3 regions of the Rouxiella sp. T17 genome follow, and region 3 is predicted to be linked to each of the others. Evidence: predicted binding sites of a transcription regulator. Region 3 holds the regulator's gene; each other region holds the start of a gene.
The links. The regulator PhoB, encoded in region 3, activates phosphate uptake and scavenging genes when phosphate is short. The targets are predictions, from matches to a motif close to CTGTCATAAAACTGNCNNAT.
Positions count from the first base shown of each region.

Region 1: SC206_RS12935 (heavy metal response regulator transcription factor) is a predicted target of PhoB. The motif match lies at 3,643-3,662, and genes of this name have one in related genera.
Region 2: pstS (phosphate ABC transporter substrate-binding protein PstS) is a predicted target of PhoB. The motif match lies at 2,475-2,494, and genes of this name have one in related genera.

Region 1 is NZ_JAWUEA010000034.1:3,025-9,081, reverse strand. It holds gene rhtA (threonine/homoserine exporter RhtA) at 1-209, opposite strand, end outside; gene ompX (outer membrane protein OmpX) at 653-1,180, shown strand; gene SC206_RS12950 (molybdopterin-dependent oxidoreductase) at 1,362-2,126, opposite strand; gene SC206_RS12945 (cytochrome b/b6 domain-containing protein) at 2,119-2,745, opposite strand; gene SC206_RS12940 (hypothetical protein) at 2,873-3,493, opposite strand; gene SC206_RS12935 (heavy metal response regulator transcription factor) at 3,730-4,407, shown strand; gene SC206_RS12930 (heavy metal sensor histidine kinase) at 4,400-5,833, shown strand.
Region 2 is NZ_JAWUEA010000027.1:38,859-44,915, forward strand. It holds gene SC206_RS08000 (hypothetical protein) at 1-813, shown strand, start outside; gene SC206_RS08005 (amino acid adenylation domain-containing protein) at 822-2,408, shown strand; gene pstS (phosphate ABC transporter substrate-binding protein PstS) at 2,597-3,637, shown strand; gene pstC (phosphate ABC transporter permease PstC) at 3,812-4,768, shown strand; gene pstA (phosphate ABC transporter permease PstA) at 4,770-5,657, shown strand; gene pstB (phosphate ABC transporter ATP-binding protein PstB) at 5,701-6,057, shown strand, end outside.
Region 3 is NZ_JAWUEA010000035.1:102,938-108,994, reverse strand. It holds gene SC206_RS13945 (cobalamin-independent methionine synthase II family protein) at 1-68, opposite strand, end outside; gene phoR (phosphate regulon sensor histidine kinase PhoR) at 316-1,605, opposite strand; gene phoB (phosphate response regulator transcription factor PhoB) at 1,679-2,368, opposite strand; gene sbcD (exonuclease subunit SbcD) at 2,589-3,845, shown strand; gene sbcC (exonuclease subunit SbcC) at 3,842-6,057, shown strand, end outside.

The sequences.
Region 1 (6,057 bases), on a different contig from region 3:
GCAATGCCGTAAATAAACAGCGAGCGCAGATTGCCGCCGCGCATCGTCAAGCGCCACGGCCGGAAGTAACACAGCAGAATAATGGAACCCATGCCGAGACGCAGCGCGGTCACGCCCTGAGCGCCGAGCAAGGGAAACAGCGATTTCGCCAGCGCCGCGCCGCCCTGAAGAGAAAGCATGGCGATAAGCAGCAGCGCAACCGCAACCATCGGGTTGTGAACCGCAGCGTTTTGCGGGGCAGAAGAATTATTTTTCAAAGACTCGGTATCCCTTCGAGTTAAGCAGACAGTCGAAACATCGACAGCGTATTACGTCGGCATTGTACCGAGATGTAAAAATGTTGGGAGTAAAACGGTAAGCAAAAGGTAAAAATTTTTTGCTCCGAAAGGCGGATTAAGAATTTTCCGTCGCAAAAATGATGATTTATTACCCAATAGTTTAGGAATTTTCTGCTAATATGAAAAAGTTCAATAAGTTTGTCTTATATTATTTTGGCTAAAAAGCTGATATAAAATAAAGAGATAGAGCGTTATGGACACTTCCTGTTACACCATATGTTGATTTGGACATCGTAATAGAGGCAGAGTTTCATCCTGCTTTTTGTTATATTTTTGTGGTGAAGGTTGTTTTGATTCCCTTTTTTGAGGTGGTTATGAAAAAAATTGCATGTCTTTCCGCATTAGCTTGCGTAGTAGCTTTAAGTACTTCAAGTGCATTCGCTGGCACCAGCACTGTTACCGGTGGCTATGCTCAGGGTGATGCTCAAGGCGTCCTGAACAAAGTTAAAGGTTTCAACTTAAAGTACCGTTACGAATTCGATGATACCCCATGGGGCGTGATCGGTTCTGCAACTTACCTTGAGAAGTCAGATTCTTACGGTGATACTTACAAGAAAGGCACTTACTACGGCGTGACTGCAGGTCCTGCATTCCGCATCAACGACTGGGCAAGCATCTACGGTGTAGTCGGTGTGAGCGTAGCTGAGTGGGACACTATCCAGAACGCACAGTCTACCACTGACCGTCGTCGTAACGAACCAACTGACGCTGGCTTCACCTATGGCGCTGGTCTGCAGTTCAACCCAATCGAAAACGTTGCACTGGACTTCTCTTACGAGCAGAGCCGTATCCGCAACACCGACGTTGGCACCTGGATCGCAGGCGTGGGTTACCGCTTCTAATTGCCGAACTTTGGCGGCTTAATCTTTATTGTTCTAGCCGCCAAGATTCGAAAAAAAACCGCCTCAAGGGGCGGTTTTTCTTTTTGTCATTTTTACTGCTGAATTTTTACTGTCGTAACTCTCGACTCTGCTAACTCTCAACGCTACTTAACTTTCTATTCTACTTAACTTTCTATTCTACTTAGATCCCGCTGTACCAGTTGTAGCCCTGATCTTCCCAATAGCCGCCCGGATAAGTATCCGTCACGAAAATTGCGCCAATGTGCTTGGCATTTTTGAAGCCCAGCTTGGTTGGCATGCGCAATCTAAGCGGATAACCAAAATCAGCAGGCAGCGGCTTGCCGCCGAAATCCAGCGCTAAAATAGTTTGCGGATGCAGCGCGGTCGCCATATCAATGCTCGAATAATAGCGATCGTCACATTTGAAACCGACATATTTGCAGTTGAGATCCGCCCCGACATGCTCGAGGAACGTCTTCAACGGCACGCCGCTCCACTGGCCGATGGCGCTCCAGCCTTCGATGCAGATAAGCCGCGTAATCTGACTGCTCTGCCGCAGGCGTTGCAGCTGCTCCAGCGTCCACGGTGCTTTCTTTTCGACTTTACCGGAGACTTCCAGACGAAAATTGGGAATGTCGATTTCCGGCACGTTGTATTCAGGATAAAAAGCATTGAACGGGAAAGGGTGCGTTATCTGATCCGCGCGATAAGTTTGTGCCAGCTTCTGCCCGCCAAACAGCCAGCCCTGCACGCGATCGTTCCAGCGTGACATCGCCCACAGCACTTTATCGACCTCGTCGCCGTCCTGCATATTACAGCCGGTGAGCATCGAGACTGCGCCCAGCGTCAGGCCCGATTTAATCATCAGGCGGCGTTGAATATTCACCAGCTGTTTGCGCTGATCCGGCTCGAGAATGATTTTAGGCCGCTTTTTCTCATCACTCATCGACGGAATCTCCTGAATTAGTGGGCACTGCCTGACCGCCGGTAATCATGCTCGGCAAGGTTTTAGGCACCAGCAGCACCATCGCGACGTGAACGACCACAAACAGCATGATGCCGCTCATCGCAAAAAAATGAACATAACGGGCAATCGTAAAGCCGCCCATCAGCGCGACCAGTCCGCTCAGCTGTACCGGTTTCCAGATGGATAACCCCGAAAGCACCAACAGCAGGCCGAGCAGTAACACGCCAACGTACATCAGCTTTTGCACCGCGTTGTATTGATTGGATTTATGCGACAGGCGAAAGCGCAGGGCGTTGATAAAATCGTGCCACACCGATTTCGGCGTAAAAGGGAAAAAACGGCGCGTGAAATGGCCGCTGAACACTCCCCAAAGCACGTAAAACAGTCCGTTAGCCGCTAATAGCCACATTACCGCCAGATGCCAGGCGATATTGCCGCCGAGCCAGCCGCCGAGGGTGGTCATTTGGGGAAAGGTAAAACCGAAAATAGGGTCAGCGTTATAGATTCCCCAACCACTCATCACCATGCCGATCATTACCAGCACATTTATCCAGTGACATAGCCGAACAGGCCAGGGATGGATTCTTTTTTTACGCATCGAGGGCTTCCTTGAAGGGCAACTTCTAGGTAGCACAACCCCAGCCCGCCCTGAAACGCAGACACGTGAGGGAGGCGGGCTGGGATCGTAAACTACAGTACTTTTACAGCATTAACGCGCAAGCGCATTACATCGGTGGGGTCACGCCGTCTTTACCTGCTGCGATACCGCGAGCAGCCAGTGCGCCCTGTGCATCTTTAATCGGGAACAGCACGATGTGCGCGCCCGGTTTCAACAGGCTGCGATCGCCCGGCGCCAGCAGCACAACCGGCACGTTGTCAGGAACAATCACCGTTTTCTCGCCGTTCTGATATTTCACGGTCAGCGTGCGGCCATTGCTGTTAACCAGCTTGCCAACAGTCCCGTTAGTCATGGTATTGACCTTGCCATCGGCAGATTCAAACGGGTTGAAGCCTTCACCGCTGCCACGCAAGCTGGGTGCAAAGACGTGAACTTCCAGCGCCTTCAGCGTGCCATTAGCCTGTGGAACCGCGGCAGTACCGATGAAGCTATCTGCCTGAATATCAGACATTTTACCTTCGGTGACCTGCGTGATTTTGGTCTGATCGGTCAGTTTTACGTCGAGTTTTTCACCCTGACGCGTGGTCAGCGTAACGGAGGTCGGGGTCACTGCGTCGATAGTGCCGCGCGTTGGCTTGATGGTGTTGCTGGCGTCGGCGGCGAAGGCTCCGCTGGTCATCAACAGGGATGACAGCAGCAAACCGGCAAGGCGTGAGGACTTAATCATAATACTCTCCAACTTTTTAACGTGAGAAAAAGAAAAGACACGAGATGTCGTCATTCTGAGATAAAGCCATAAAGTCGAACCTGAAAGGCAACGTGAAACGTAAGCCGTTCAATAATGATAGTAAGAGTGAATGATCAACCGGGACCCACAGATGACAAGTTGATGACAATATTGTCATCAAAGGTTGCGAACAGAACTGATAGACTTTAACGAGAACAGCGGCGATAGAGGCAGCAATGCGAATACTGGTTATTGAAGATGACGTCAGCACCGGCGATTACCTGAAAAAGGGGCTCGGCGAAGCGGGCTATCGGGTCGATTTAGCGCGTAACGGCGCGGACGGGCTCTTTATGGCCCTCGAAGAGAGCTTCGACGCGGTGATCCTCGACGTCATGCTGCCGGGGTTAAACGGCTGGCAGGTGATGGAAGTGTTGCGTAAAAAAAGTGACGTGCCGGTGCTTTTTCTAACGGCCAGAGACGAGGTTCAGGACCGTATTCACGGGCTGGAGCTGGGCGCCGACGACTATCTGATCAAGCCGTTCTCTTTTACCGAGCTCAGTCTTCGACTGCGCACGTTGCTGCGTCGTGGCACTGTTCGCGAGTCCGATACCTATTCGCTGGCCGATCTGCATCTCGACGTGCTGCGCCGCAAAGTGACGCGGCAGGAAACCGTTATCCCGCTGACTAACAAAGAGTTTATGTTGCTGCACCTGCTGATGCGCCGTGAAAGCGAGGTGCTTTCGCGGACGATGATCGCCTCGCAGGTGTGGGACATGAATTTCGATAGCGATACCAACGTGGTCGACGTGGCGGTAAAACGCCTGCGCAGTAAAATCGACCGACCTTATGATGTGAAACTGATCCATACCGTGCGCGGTATCGGCTATGTCTGTGAAGTGCGTGATTATGAATAACCCCTTGATTCCTCGTCGATCCTTTTCGCTAACCTTGCGTTCAACCTTGCTGTTTGCGCTTATCGCCGCGCTGGTGGTCAGCAGCGTAGGATTTTATCTTTATTACGCGATGGAAAAAGAGATGGTGCGTCGCGCGGATTATCAGGTCACAGGCCGCGTGCAGTATTTCCGTCAGCTGTTAGGCAGCGATTTTCCGCTGAACCAACTTAGCCATAATCCCGGACTTTTCGAGAATATGCTGGGCAACGAGCGCGATATCCTGCGTTTTCGTGTCACGGGTCAAGAGCCGTTGATCAACGTCAATCCAAGTCATATTTTATTACCTACCGTCGATCCCGTGCCGGCAGGGCAGGCGTTTACCTTAAAAAACGTTCATCATTTACAGGCGGAAGATGGCACGCCAGTGCGCTTTGCCGCCGGAGAAGTGCGGATGAAGGATGGTCAGACGGTCGAAATTCTTGGCGCACACTTTTTAACGGCTGAAACGCGGATGCTGGTGGCGTTTCGCTGGGAAATTATTGCCTCCGTGCTGCTGGCCTACGCGCTGATCGCGGGGCTGGGTTATATCGTTATCCGCCGCGGCCTGCGTCCGCTGGAAAAAATGGCGCAGGAGGCGGCGGGGATCCATCCGACCAGCCTCTCCACGCGTCTCAGCGAAGAAAAAGCGCCGCGCGAGCTGCAGCAATTAATCCGTTCGTTTAATGAAATGCTGGATAGGCTGGCAGAAGGCTATCAGCGGCTGAACCAGTTTTCCGCCGATTTGGCGCATGAAATCCGCACGCCCATTGGCGCGCTGATGGGGCATTGCCAGGTCGCGCTGTATCAAACGCGCAGCACGGAAGAGTATGAAACGTTGTTGGCCAATAATATGGGCGAGCTGGAGCGTATCTCTCGGATGGTCGAAAATATTCTGTTTCTGGCGCGCGCCTCGCACGCCCGGTCAGTATTGAGCATTGCGCCGCTGTCGCTGGAAAACGAGACCCTGCGGGTGGTGGACTATTTCGAAGGATTGGCCGAAGAGCGGGGCATTCAGCTGCGTTGTCACGGCGATGGCGTGGTATTTGCCGATGCGCTGCTATTTCAACGAGCGTTGAGTAATCTGGTCGCCAACGCGATTAACTATGGCGACGAGAACAGCGAGGTCGAGGTTTCGGTTGAGCATCAGGCCAGATACAGCGTGATTAACGTCGACAATGCCGGGCCCGCGATCCCCGCCGATAAGCGCGACAAACTGTTTGACCGTTTTTATCGCGCCGATCCGTCGCGCAGTGAAGGCGGAAGTTCCAACGGGCTGGGGCTGGCTATCGTTCACGCCATTATGGCCCTGCATCACGGCGATGTTAGCGTTCATCAGCTGCCAGACGGTAAAACGCGTTTTGTGCTAGCGTTTCCGAACATTGCCAACTCGTTGAAACCGAATGAATAAAAAAGGCGGAAACTTAAATATTATTTAAATAAGTGTGAAAAACTTAATTATTTTCGTGTTTATAAGTCTCTGAATTAAAAAGATATCGTAAAGATTGTTACATTTATTTGGTTTTTGCAACGAGAAAAATGCAACGTTTCTGCGGGTTTAAGGGTCTGATACGGTTATCGGCAGTCATGTAATGTGCTCTTTTGAGACGTTGGCGCCGGCACGCGCGTGCAGCC
Region 2 (6,057 bases), on a different contig from region 3:
AAGTGGTTGGCCGAGCTCGGAAAAGTTCGCGTCAGCGCCTGCTCGTTACCGCCAAACTGTAGCGCGCAAATAGAACACCTTTCGGCTGAACATCTGCACTGCGTCTTTCCCAATCCAGAGAGCCTGCTCGCCGACAAATGCTGCGTCTTCTTTCCTTTCAACTGCTTTGGCAATTTACGTTCTCCCCGAAAGGTACTGAGCGAGCTTAACGGACGAAACGTCGAGGTGATCATCTCCAACTTTTCCTGTAGTGAAGAGGCGACGCAGGCCAGGCTTCGCTATTACGCCAAGTGCGGCTGCACCGAATTGAGCCGCCAGCAGAATGCCGCTGGAATGCAGATCTCCTCCTGCGAATCCTTGCAATCGCTCGCCTATCGGCACGAAAGCCTCGAGGTATTAATGAATGAGTTTGGTTTCCGATTAACCCAACGGCTTTCTCTATCTTCACTTGGCAGCCTGTTTTTCTTTTCTCCTTTCAGAATTCCCGAGCCGGAAATTTCACCCAGATTGCCCACCTCGCATGAGCGTTTTCTGTTGCAGGGATTCATTGAAGAGCCGCAATGCGTTGAAGAAGATAAAAGTCATGCCCTGATGGGACATATTAAGTCCGTCGCGTGGGGCGTGGCGAAAAACGCGGGCATGCTTTCGGTATATGTTCACGACGTCGGATGGACCGCGGGCGGGCTGGCGTGGTTGACCTCCTCATCAATAAACGATAACGCGTTAGCGCAAATCGCCACCGGCACGATTTCACAGGTGGTTGAATGTCGCCAGCTTCCCGGCACCGTCAATGTGTTGATTAATACTTATTAGGTGGCTCTATGTCTTTAAAAAATAGCGTGCAGTTAATCAATGCCGTAACGCTCTCTGAAATGATGGCCGACTCTTTACGTGAATTTTCCAGCAAGACCGCCATTATTTACGGTGAGGAAAGCTACAGTTATCGCGATATAGAAAGACTCGGTCAGCAGTTTTTCTGTTATTACCAAACGTGCGGAATGAAAAAGGGCGATCATATTGGCCTGCTTGCCGATGTATCGCCGTTGGCCATTGGTGCGATGCTGGGCGCGTTATATGCAGGGCTGATTTATATCCCCATTAATATTCACGCGCCTGCTGCTTGGGTCAGTCATTTAAAAGAGACGGCGGCGTTAAAACATATTCTGGTGCAGCGGCGTTATTTAGGCCTCACGCAAACTCTGGTCGATAAAGATGAGATCTCCATTCTCGAAGAGATAAGATTTCCGGAAAATGCCTTACTGACCGCGCCGGTTATTGAGAAAAATATCAGCGACAACGTGGCCTATATTCTCTACACCTCAGGTTCAACCGGCGTGCCGAAGGGCATTATGATCACCCACCGTAACGCCTGCTCGTTTATCGGCTGGATGAAAAAAGCGTTTAACATAAGCGCCAGAGACCGGATTTTCAGCCGTGCGCCGCTGCAATTCGACCTGTCCGTTTTTGACATTTTCACCACGCTGCTCAGCGGCGCCAGCTTAATTATCGTGCCGGAAAATTTTGAAAACACGCCCAAAAACGTCGTGAGTTTTATGCGCGACAAGGCCGTCAGCGTGGTTTACACGGTGCCTTCGGCCTATATTCGCTGGTTGGGGAAAGGCGAGCTGGAACGCGGCATCCCGAGCCTGCGCACCCTGCTTTACGCCGGAGAACCTTTTTCGCCTGCGTGGCTTAAGCGCGTTATGGATTGCCTGCCCGGCACGCAGGTGGCGAACATTTATGGTCCGACCGAAACCAATATTGTCACTTGTCAGCAGGTAGCGTTGCCTTTCGACGAGTCCGACAGTATTCCGATTGGCTTTCCGGTCGATGATGCAGAAATTTATATCGTCGACGATGACCTCAACGCGCTGCCCGCAGGCGAAATCGGCGAGATTTTAGTGCGCGGCAGCACGGTTTTTGCGGGCTATTTCAATGCGCCGGCGTTGACGGCGCAAAAGCTGATTCAAAGCCCTTTTCACGATTATCCGACGCGGGTTTTCCGCACGGGCGATTACGGTTACATCAACGAGAAGGGGGAAATCGTTTATAAAGGCAGAATCGATAATCTGGTGAAAACGCGCGGCTATCGGGTGGAGTTGGGCGAGGTGGAAAACGCCTTTTCCTGCATTGAAGAGGTTGCGGAAGTGGCGATAGTTGCGTTGCCGCACGAAAAATATGGCGCGTCGCTTCACGCTTGCCTGAGCCTCAGGTCAGCTAGCGGCGAGGTAAACCCTGTTAACGACTCTTTTTCAACCCCCGCGCTGTCATCTATTCAGCATAAAGCGGCGCTTTTATTGCCCGATTATATGTTGCCGTATGATTTCACCGTCATGGATGAACTGCCGAAAACGGCGACCGGAAAGATCGATCGCGTGCTGCTAACGCGGCAATGTGGCGCGAAATAGCAGGCGTTGAGCGAGAATTAAGGCCGGAAAAAGCGCAAAACGGCCGCGCTGACGGTTTTTTGCGCGTTGTCACAAAACTGTCATATAAACTACATTTAACTGTCACCAAATTGTCCTATTTTCCTCCTGTGCCAAACACTTTACTCAGCTTCGACCTGCGTCGAAAAATAATACCACCGGAGTGGAATATGAAACTGATGCGTAACACCGTCGCCGGGATTGTGGCAGCGACCTTCTCTTTAACCGCTATCTCTGCATTTGCAGCCACCAATTTAACCGGCGCGGGCGGTACGTTCCCTGCGCCAGTGTATGCCAAATGGGCAGATGCCTACCAGAAAGCCACCGGCGTTCAGGTTAACTATCAGGGCATCGGTTCTTCCGGCGGCGTAAAGCAGATTATCGCCAAAACCGTTGATTTCGGTGCATCCGACGCGCCAATGAGCGATGCCGATCTCGAGAAAAACGGCCTGTTCCAGTTCCCTACCGTGATCGGTGGCGTGGTGCTGGCAGTCAATATTCCCGGTGTGAAATCGGGCGAATTAACCCTCGACGGCAAAGCGCTGGGCGACATCTATCTTGGCAAAATCAAGAAGTGGAATGACCCTGAAATCACCAAGCTGAACCCGAACGTTAAACTGCCAGACACCAACATCGCCGTGGTTCGCCGCGCCGACGGTTCAGGCACCTCTTTCGTGTTCACCAGCTATCTCTCTAAAGCCAACGCCGACTGGAAAAGCTCTATCGGCATCGGCACCACCGTTAACTGGCCGGTCGGTTTAGGCGGCAAAGGCAATGACGGCGTGGCCGCGTTCGTTCAGCGTCTGCCGGGTTCCATCGGGTATGTTGAATACGCTTACGCCAAGCAAAACAACCTGACTTACACCAAGCTGGTGGATGCCAACGGTAAAGCCATCGCCCCTTCTGAAGCCTCCTTCAGTGCGGCCGCGAAAGGCGCAGACTGGAGCAAGACCTTTGCTCAGGATCTGACTTTCCAGAAAGGCGATAACGCGTGGCCAATCTCTTCCACCACCTTTATTCTGGTCTACAAACAGCAGCAGAATGCCGAGAAGGGCGCTGAAGTGCTGAAGTTCTTCGACTGGGCGTATAAAAACGGCGACCAGCTGACCACCGGTCTGGATTACGCTTCTCTGCCAGACTCCGTGGTTTCACAGATTCAAACCGCGTGGAAGAGCAATATCAAAGACAGCAGCGGCAAAGCGCTTAACTAAGTTGCCTTGCTTGAAACGGTAGCCGTGCGAGTCCTGATTTTTCAGGGCAAGCCGGCTACCGTGCCAATGATTTTGGCTTAGCGTTCAAGTGAGATAAAGTACCCGACTTCTGTCTCATGCTCTTTCGCTAACATTCTGGCGGCAGAGAAATAAATCTGAAAAGAAGAGAGTGTTATGGCTGCAAAAACGCCGTCCATCAAAGCACCAGGCAAGCACGGTGACCTCATTTTCGGCGCGCTGGTTAAACTGGCTGCGCTGATTGTGCTATTCCTGCTTGGCGGGATCATCGTTTCACTGTTTATTTCTTCCCTGCCAAGCATGGAAAAGTTTGGTTTCTCTTTCCTGTGGAATAAAACCTGGGACGTGCCCAACGAGCAATTCGGGGCGCTGGTGCCGATTTACGGCACGATTGTCACCTCGATTATCGCCCTGCTGATTGCGGTTCCGGTCAGTTTTGGTATCTCGCTGTTTCTGACCGAGCTGGCGCCTAACTGGCTGAAACGCCCTCTTGGGATCGCTATCGAACTGCTGGCGGCCATCCCGAGTATCGTTTACGGCATGTGGGGCCTGTTTGTCTTTGCGCCGCTGTTTGCGACCTACTTCCAGACGCCGGTGGGCGACGTGCTGTCGGGCATTCCGATTGTCGGCGCGCTGTTTGCCGGTCCGGGTTTTGGTATCGGGATTCTGGCCGCAGGCGTGATCCTTGCCATCATGATCATCCCTTATATCGCCTCCGTCATGCGCGACGTGTTCGAGCAAACGCCGGTGATGATGAAAGAGTCGGCCTACGGCATCGGCTGTACGACGTGGGAAGTTATCTGGCGCATCGTTTTACCGTTTACTAAAAACGGCGTGATCGGCGGCGTCATGCTGGGCCTTGGCCGCGCGCTGGGTGAAACCATGGCGGTGACCTTTATTATCGGTAACACCTACCAGCTCGACAGCGCGTCGCTGTATATGCCGGGCAACAGTATTACCTCGGCACTGGCCAACGAATTTGCCGAAGCGGCCTCGGGCCTGCATACCTCGGCGTTGATGGAGCTGGGCCTGATCCTGTTCGTGATCACCTTTATCGTGTTGGCGCTCTCAAAGCTGATGATCCTGCGTCTGGCCAAGAAGGAAGGGCGTTAAGATGGCAACTCTTGAAATGCAAAGTAATGACGCGCTGTTTGAATCGCGTCGCAAACGTCAGGCCTGGCGTCGCCAGAAAAACCGTATCGCGCTGCTGTTATCGATGGCGACCATGGTTTTCGGCCTGTTCTGGCTGGTGTGGATCCTGTTTACCACGGTGACCAAAGGCATCGACGGCATGTCGTGGGCGCTGTTTACCGAAAATACCCCGCCACCGAATACGGCGGGCGGCGGTTTGGCGAACGCCATCGCGGGCAGCGGCCTGCTTATCCTCTGGTCTACCGTGATTGGTACGCCGCTCGGCATTCTTGCCGGGGTTTATCTGGCGGAATATGGCCGCAAATCCTGGCTGGCCGAGGTGATTCGCTTTATCAACGACATTCTACTGTCGGCACCTTCGATAGTCGTGGGCCTGTTTGTTTACACTATCGTGGTCGCGAAAATGGGTCACTTCTCGGGCTGGGCGGGCATTCTTGCGCTCGCACTGTTGCAGGTGCCGATTGTTATCCGTACCACCGAAAACATGCTCAAACTGGTGCCGGACAGCCTGCGTGAAGCCGCTTACGCGCTGGGTACGCCAAAATGGAAGATGATTTCCGCCATTACCTTGAAGGCGTCGGTGTCGGGAATTATCACGGGCGTGCTGCTGGCTATCGCGCGTATTGCCGGTGAAACCGCGCCGCTGCTGTTTACTTCGCTCTCCAACCAATTCTGGAGTACCGACCTGTCGCAGCCTATCGCCAACCTCCCGGTCACCATATTTAAATTTGCCATGAGTCCGTTTGCGGAATGGCAAGGTTTGGCCTGGGCCGGCGTATTGCTGATTACTGTCTGTGTGCTGCTGCTGAATATCATGGCTCGTGTGATCTTCGCCAAGAAAAAGCAGTAATAACAAAAAATTTTGATTAAAGAGAGATGTCTTAATGAGTCGAATGACTGATGCATCCAACAGTAAAATCCAGGTCCGCGATCTGAATTTCTATTACGGCAAATTCCACGCGCTGAAAAATATCACGCTGGATATCGCCAAAAATGAAGTTACGGCGTTTATCGGCCCGTCTGGCTGTGGTAAATCGACGCTGCTGCGCACGTTAAACAAGATGTACCAGCTTTATCCTGACCAGCGCGCCGAGGGCGAAATTTTGCTGGATGGCGAAAATATTCTGGTCGACAAGCAGGACATCGCCCTGCTGCGCGCCAAGGTCGGCATGGTATTCCAGAAGCCGACACCGTTCCCGATGTCGATTTACGACAACATTGCCTTCGGCGTGCGCCTGTTTGAAAAGCTG
Region 3 (6,057 bases):
TTCAGCGCTTCTGGACGCAGGAAACTGCCGACAACTTCGGCGCGGTAAACAGGATTGGTAACAGACATAATGAACTCCTGGCATAGCCTCGATGGCAGGCATCAAGGCACTAGATGAATAAGGACGCCTCAACTCGGAATAATTAGTTAACAATGTTAATAATTACTGAGAGTGACATTTAGACATCTGGATGTCTAAACGGCTTTAAGGCTATCCTGCCATGAAAGGAGTTCATCACAAAACGAAGAATTTTCATCTTACTTGAAAAAAATTCATGATCGGGCGTCAGAATTTCCCGTAATCAATTTATTAATCTTAACGTCCGACAATTAAACGCGGCGGCAGCGTAAAGGTAAAGCGCGTGCCTTTTCCAAGCTCACTGGAAATATTGAGCTGTGCATGATGATGATTTACCGCGTGTTTTACGATTGCCAAACCTAATCCGCTGCCGCCGGTCTGGCGCGAACGGGCCTTATCGACGCGATAAAAGCGTTCGGTCAGGCGCGGAATATGCTGTGAGGCGATACCGGGGCCGTTGTCGCTAACCTCAAACTGCGCGCCCTGCGGCGTTTGTTGCCAGCGAACGTCAATTTTCGTGCCGGTCGGCGTGTGATTAACCGAGTTATAAACCAGATTCGATACGGCGCTGCGCAGCTGATCGTCATTGCCAAACACCTTGAGCTGCTCATCGACAGTAAAGGTAATCTGGTGGCGGCCATTGCTCAGCGTTTGCACTTCGTGCTCCAACATGCCGAGCATGGCCGGAATATCGACCTTTTCCTGTAGGTCTATGTTAGTAGCCGCTTCGATTCTAGACAGCGTCAGCAGCTGCTTGACCAATCCTTCCATGCGCCGCGTCTGCTCCTGCATGGTGTCCAGCGCCTTGCTGCGGAAAGGCCCTTCCAGCGAATCGTCATCCATCATTTCCAGATAACCCTGCAACACCGTCAGCGGCGTGCGCAGCTCGTGACTGACATTGGCAAAGAAGTTACGCCGTGCGCCTTCGAGCTGGCGCATTTGGGTCACATCACGGGCGACGATCAGCAGTTGCCCTTCGGAATAGGGCATCACGCGGAACTCGACCCAATGACCATTATTAAGCTGGAGAGTCAGCGGACGACTGAAATCCTGGCTTTGGATCCACAGTCGCAGCTCGGGGTAACGCAGCAGGTTAAACAGATGCTGGCCATTATCTTCAGGCCAACGGAAACCGAGAAGCTGTTGCGCCAGTCCGTTACACCAGAAAATATTGCCCTCTTCGGTTGTCAGCACCACGGCGTCAGGCAGCGATTCGGCCCCGCTGCGAAAGCGTTTGATCAGCAGCGCCAGCTCGCGCCTTCTGCGCCGGTTGCGCATCTGCATTTGATTGAGGCCGTAAAACAGCGGTTCCCAGCTCCATAATCCGCTGGGCGGTGTGATACTGCGGTCGAGCCACAGCCAGTGGGAAAGTTTAAGCTGGTTAAAATAGTTCCAGCCTAACGCCGCAACCAGCGACGCCAATAACAGCCACGGCAGGTAGCCGATAAAGATGGCAAGAATGAGTGCCGGACAGCAGAACATAAACAGTTCGCCCGCCAGCCGTTTCCACGACAATCGTTCTAACACACAGTATCTCCGCTGTGAGTGAAGCCTTGTTGTTTAGAATAAAAAGTACGGGGACAAGGCCAGGGTCAAGAATCTAGAAACGGGTGGAGAAACGGTAGCCTGTTCCACGAACCGTCTGAATCATGCGATCGTGACCGCTGCTTTCCAGCGCTTTGCGCAGGCGACGAATGTGCACGTCTACCGTGCGGTCTTCCACGTACACGTTAGTGCCCCAGACATTGTTAAGCAATTGTTCACGGCTGTAAACGCGTTCGGAGTGAGTCATAAAGAAGTGCAGCAGTTTGAATTCGGTCGGGCCCATGTCGAGCGCCAATTCATTGGCCATCACGCGATGTGAAGAGGGATCGAGCAGCAACCCTTTCATATCAATCACCTCTTCCACCGCCATCGGTGAAATACGGCGCATGACGGCTTTAATGCGCGCGACCAGCTCTTTAGGTGAAAACGGCTTGGTAATATAGTCGTCGGCTCCCACTTCCAGCCCGCGTACGCGATCTTCCTCTTCGCCACGCGCGGTCAGCATCATGACCGGAATGTCGCGGGTCAGCGCTTCGCGTTTAAGATGCTTGATAAACTGAATGCCGGAACCGCCGGGTAACATCCAGTCGAGTAAAATTAACTCGGGATAAGGCTCAATCAGGAGATTGACGGCCGAATCGAAATCTTCGGCTTCAACAGGGTGATAACCATTCTGCTCAAGGACAAAACAGACCATTTCACGGATCGGTGCTTCATCTTCCACAACTAATATGCGTCTAGCCATTTTGATAGCCTGCCAATAAGTTAGCGTACTTAATTTTGATTTCGGCGGTCATTATGCGTCAGTTTTGTGACAGATTTATGAATAAAAATCCGCCGTGCAACATTGGCTCGTCACACTGTCATATTTGCCGCAGACGATTGTCGCTGCAACGTTTTTCCAACGACAGCGGCTAGGCAGGCCGTTTATACTTGCCGCCTGTTACCGCTACCGCGAGACCCTCATGCGACTGATACACACCTCCGACTGGCATCTTGGTCAGTACTTTTTTACCAAAAGCCGCGCGCCGGAACATCAGGCCTTTCTCGACTGGCTGGTCTCGCAGGTCGAGATTCATCAGGTTGATGCGGTGATCGTCGCGGGCGATATTTTCGATACCGGTTCGCCGCCGAGCTATGCGCGCGAGCTGTACAACCGTTTTATTGTCAATCTTCAGCGCACCGGCTGTCAGCTGGTGGTGTTGGCCGGTAATCATGATTCCGTCGCTACGCTCAACGAATCGCGCGAGCTGCTTTCCTGCCTGAATACGCAGGTGATCGCGACTGTCGGCGAAGATCTGGCGCGTCAGGTCATTACTTTAAACGATCGACAGGGAAAACCCGGCGCGATCCTCTGCGCGATCCCGTTTTTACGCCCGCGTGACCTGCTGGCGAGCCGGGCCGGAGAGTCCGGTAATGACAAGCAGCTGGCGCTACAGGAAGCCATTACGCAACATTATTCGGCGCTGTATCAGGCGGCCTGCGCACAGCGCGACGCGCTCGGCCTCGCGCTGCCGATTATCGCGACGGGGCATTTGACCACCGTCGGCGTTACCACGTCCGATTCAGTGCGCGACATTTATATCGGCAGCCTCGACGCCTTCCCTGCGCAGGCTTTTCCGCCCGCAGATTACGTGGCGCTTGGCCACATTCATCGCGCGCAGAAGATTGCCAAAACCAGACACATTCGCTACAGCGGCTCGCCTATTCCGCTAAGTTTTGATGAAGCGAGCAATGAAAAAAGTGTTTATCTGCTTGATTTTACAGACGCTACGCTGAATTCAGTCGAACCATTATTCGTGCCGCGCACCCAGCCGATGGAAATTATTCGCGGCACGCTGATCGAAATCGAACAGCAGCTGCTGGCCTACGAACAGCGCGAAAACGGCCCCGTGGTGTGGCTGGATATCGAGGTCGCCACGCAGGATTATCTCAGCGATATTCAGCGCCGCATTCAGCAGCTCACCGATCCGCTGCCGGTCGAGGTGGTGCTGCTTCGGCGCAGTAAAGAGCAAAGAATGCAGGGCCTGTTGCAGCAGGAAAAAGAGACGCTTAAGGAGCTCAGCGTGAGTGAAGTATTTGAACGCCGTCTGGCGCAGGACTCTACGGCCGAAGAAGGCCGTCAGCAAAGGATTCGTACGCTGTTTTCCCAGCTGATTGAAGAGGTTGAACACGACTATTCCGCGGACGAAATCACGTCGGCAGATGGGGTCAAGCCGTGAAAATTCTCTCGCTGCGTTTAAAAAACATTAATTCACTACAGGGCGAATGGAAGATTGATTTCACCGCCGAGCCTTTTGCCAGCAACGGGCTGTTTGCGATTACCGGCGCGACCGGCGCGGGGAAAACCACCCTGCTCGACGCGATTTGTCTGGCGCTGTACCACAAAACGCCACGGCTCGAAGTTTCGCCCACGCAAAACGAGCTGATGACTCGTCACACCTCCGAATCGCTGGCCGAGGTGGAATTTGAGGTCAAAGGTGTCGGCTATCGCGCCTTCTGGAGCCAGCGTCGCGCGGGCAATTCGCCGACCGGCAATTTACAGGCGCCCAAAGTCGAGCTGGCACAAATCGCCGATGGCAAGATTCTGGCTGACAAGGTGCGCGACAAACTGCCCGCCATCGCCGAGCTGACGGGGCTGGATTTTGGCCGTTTTACCAAATCGATGATGCTGTCGCAGGGTCAGTTTGCCGCCTTCCTTAATGCCAAACCTAACGAACGCGCCGATTTGCTCGAAGAGCTGACGGGCACGGAGATTTATGGCCGCCTGTCGGCGCAGGTTTTCGAGCGGCACAAGCAGGCAAGGGTCGATCTCGACCAGCTGCACCAGCGCGCGGCGGGCATCGAACTGCTGAGCGACGAGCAGCGCCAGCGGTTGGAGCAGGAACTCGTCCAGCTTGTGGAGCAGGAGAAAAGCCAGCTTGCCCAGTCGGCGCAGCAGCAACGCGGGTTGAACTGGTTGCAGCAGTGGCACGGCGAACAGCAAAAACATGCGCAATATCAGCAGCAACTCGACGCCGCCGAGCAGCAGGCGCAGCAGGCTTTGCCGCAGCTGCAACAGCTGGCGCGTGCCGAACCCGCCGAAAAACTGCGCCCTTTGTTGAATGAAAGAACGCGTCAGCAGCAGGCGCTGGAGGCGCTTCATGCCCACATCAGCCAGCTGAATGCTCACCAGCAGCAGTTGCAAAACACCCTGACTCCGCTGGCGCAGGCGTTAGAAAGCGCCCTGCAAACGCAGAAAAATCAAGGCGATGTACGGCAGCAGCAGGAAAAACTGATTGAAGAGCAGATCCTGCCGCTGGACCATCGGATCTCGAGCTTGCAGGAAAAGCTCAACGCCGATCGGCAGGATCAAACCAAACGCCAGCAGCAGCATCAACAGCTTGAGCAGAATTTCCACCAGCTGACCGCCGAGCACGCGGCGCTCAGCGAAAAAACGTCGGTTTTCAAGACGCAGGAAAAAGCGCTGTTGGCCGCGCTCGACGCGCAAACGCGTCAGCAAAGCGCGCTAGAGACAGAATCTCCCATCGCAATGCAGCGCCAGCAGCTGGCTAATTTAGTCGAATTACGCCCTGCCCGTTTAAAACTTGCCACTTTATTGCCGCTTTATCAGCAGGTTAACCAGCGCCTTGCCCGCCAGCAGCAGGAATTTATTACCCGACAGAGCGAGCTGGCCGAGTGTGAAACGCGCCTCAACGCCGCGCGCGAACAGTACAAGCAGCAGAAACAGCAGCTGACCGATGTCGAAAAAATTCTGGCGCAGGAGCAGCATATTGTCAGCCTCGAAGCCGAGCGCGCGCGGCTGCAAACCGGCTATGCCTGCCCGCTCTGCGGCTCGACGACGCATCCTTCTATTGAGGAATATCAAGCCGTTAGCGTTTCTGCCACTCAGCAACGGCGCGATAAACTGAAGGAGCAAACGGAGGCGCTGCAAACCACCGGCACCGAGTTGCGCACCCGCACCGAAGCCTTGAAGGAGCAGCAGCAGCGACTGCAACAGGCCATTGAGCAAGACGGCAAACAGCAGGCTGATTATCTCGAACAGTGGCAAACGGCCCGCCCCGCGCTCTCGCCAGACGTCTCCCTGCAACAGGCCGACACGCTGCAACATTGGCTGCACGACAGCGATCGGCAAGAGCAGCAAACTCAGCAGATTGTTGCCCAGCATCACGCCGCCGCGCTTGCCGTGCAACGCGCCAAAGAGGCGCTGTACGCCGCGCAGCAGTCGCAGCAGCAGGTGCAACAGCAAACTATTTTGCTCGACGAACGCCGTGAAACGCTGGAAAAAAGTCTGGCCAACGGCCTGCTTGAGAACGCGGCGCTCGAGCAGCAGCTGGCTGCAAACCATACACTTTTTACCCAGCTTCGCACCCAGCGCGCGGAATTGTTTGGCGACCAGCAGATTACTGCGGTTCGCGAGCAGCTGCGCCAGCA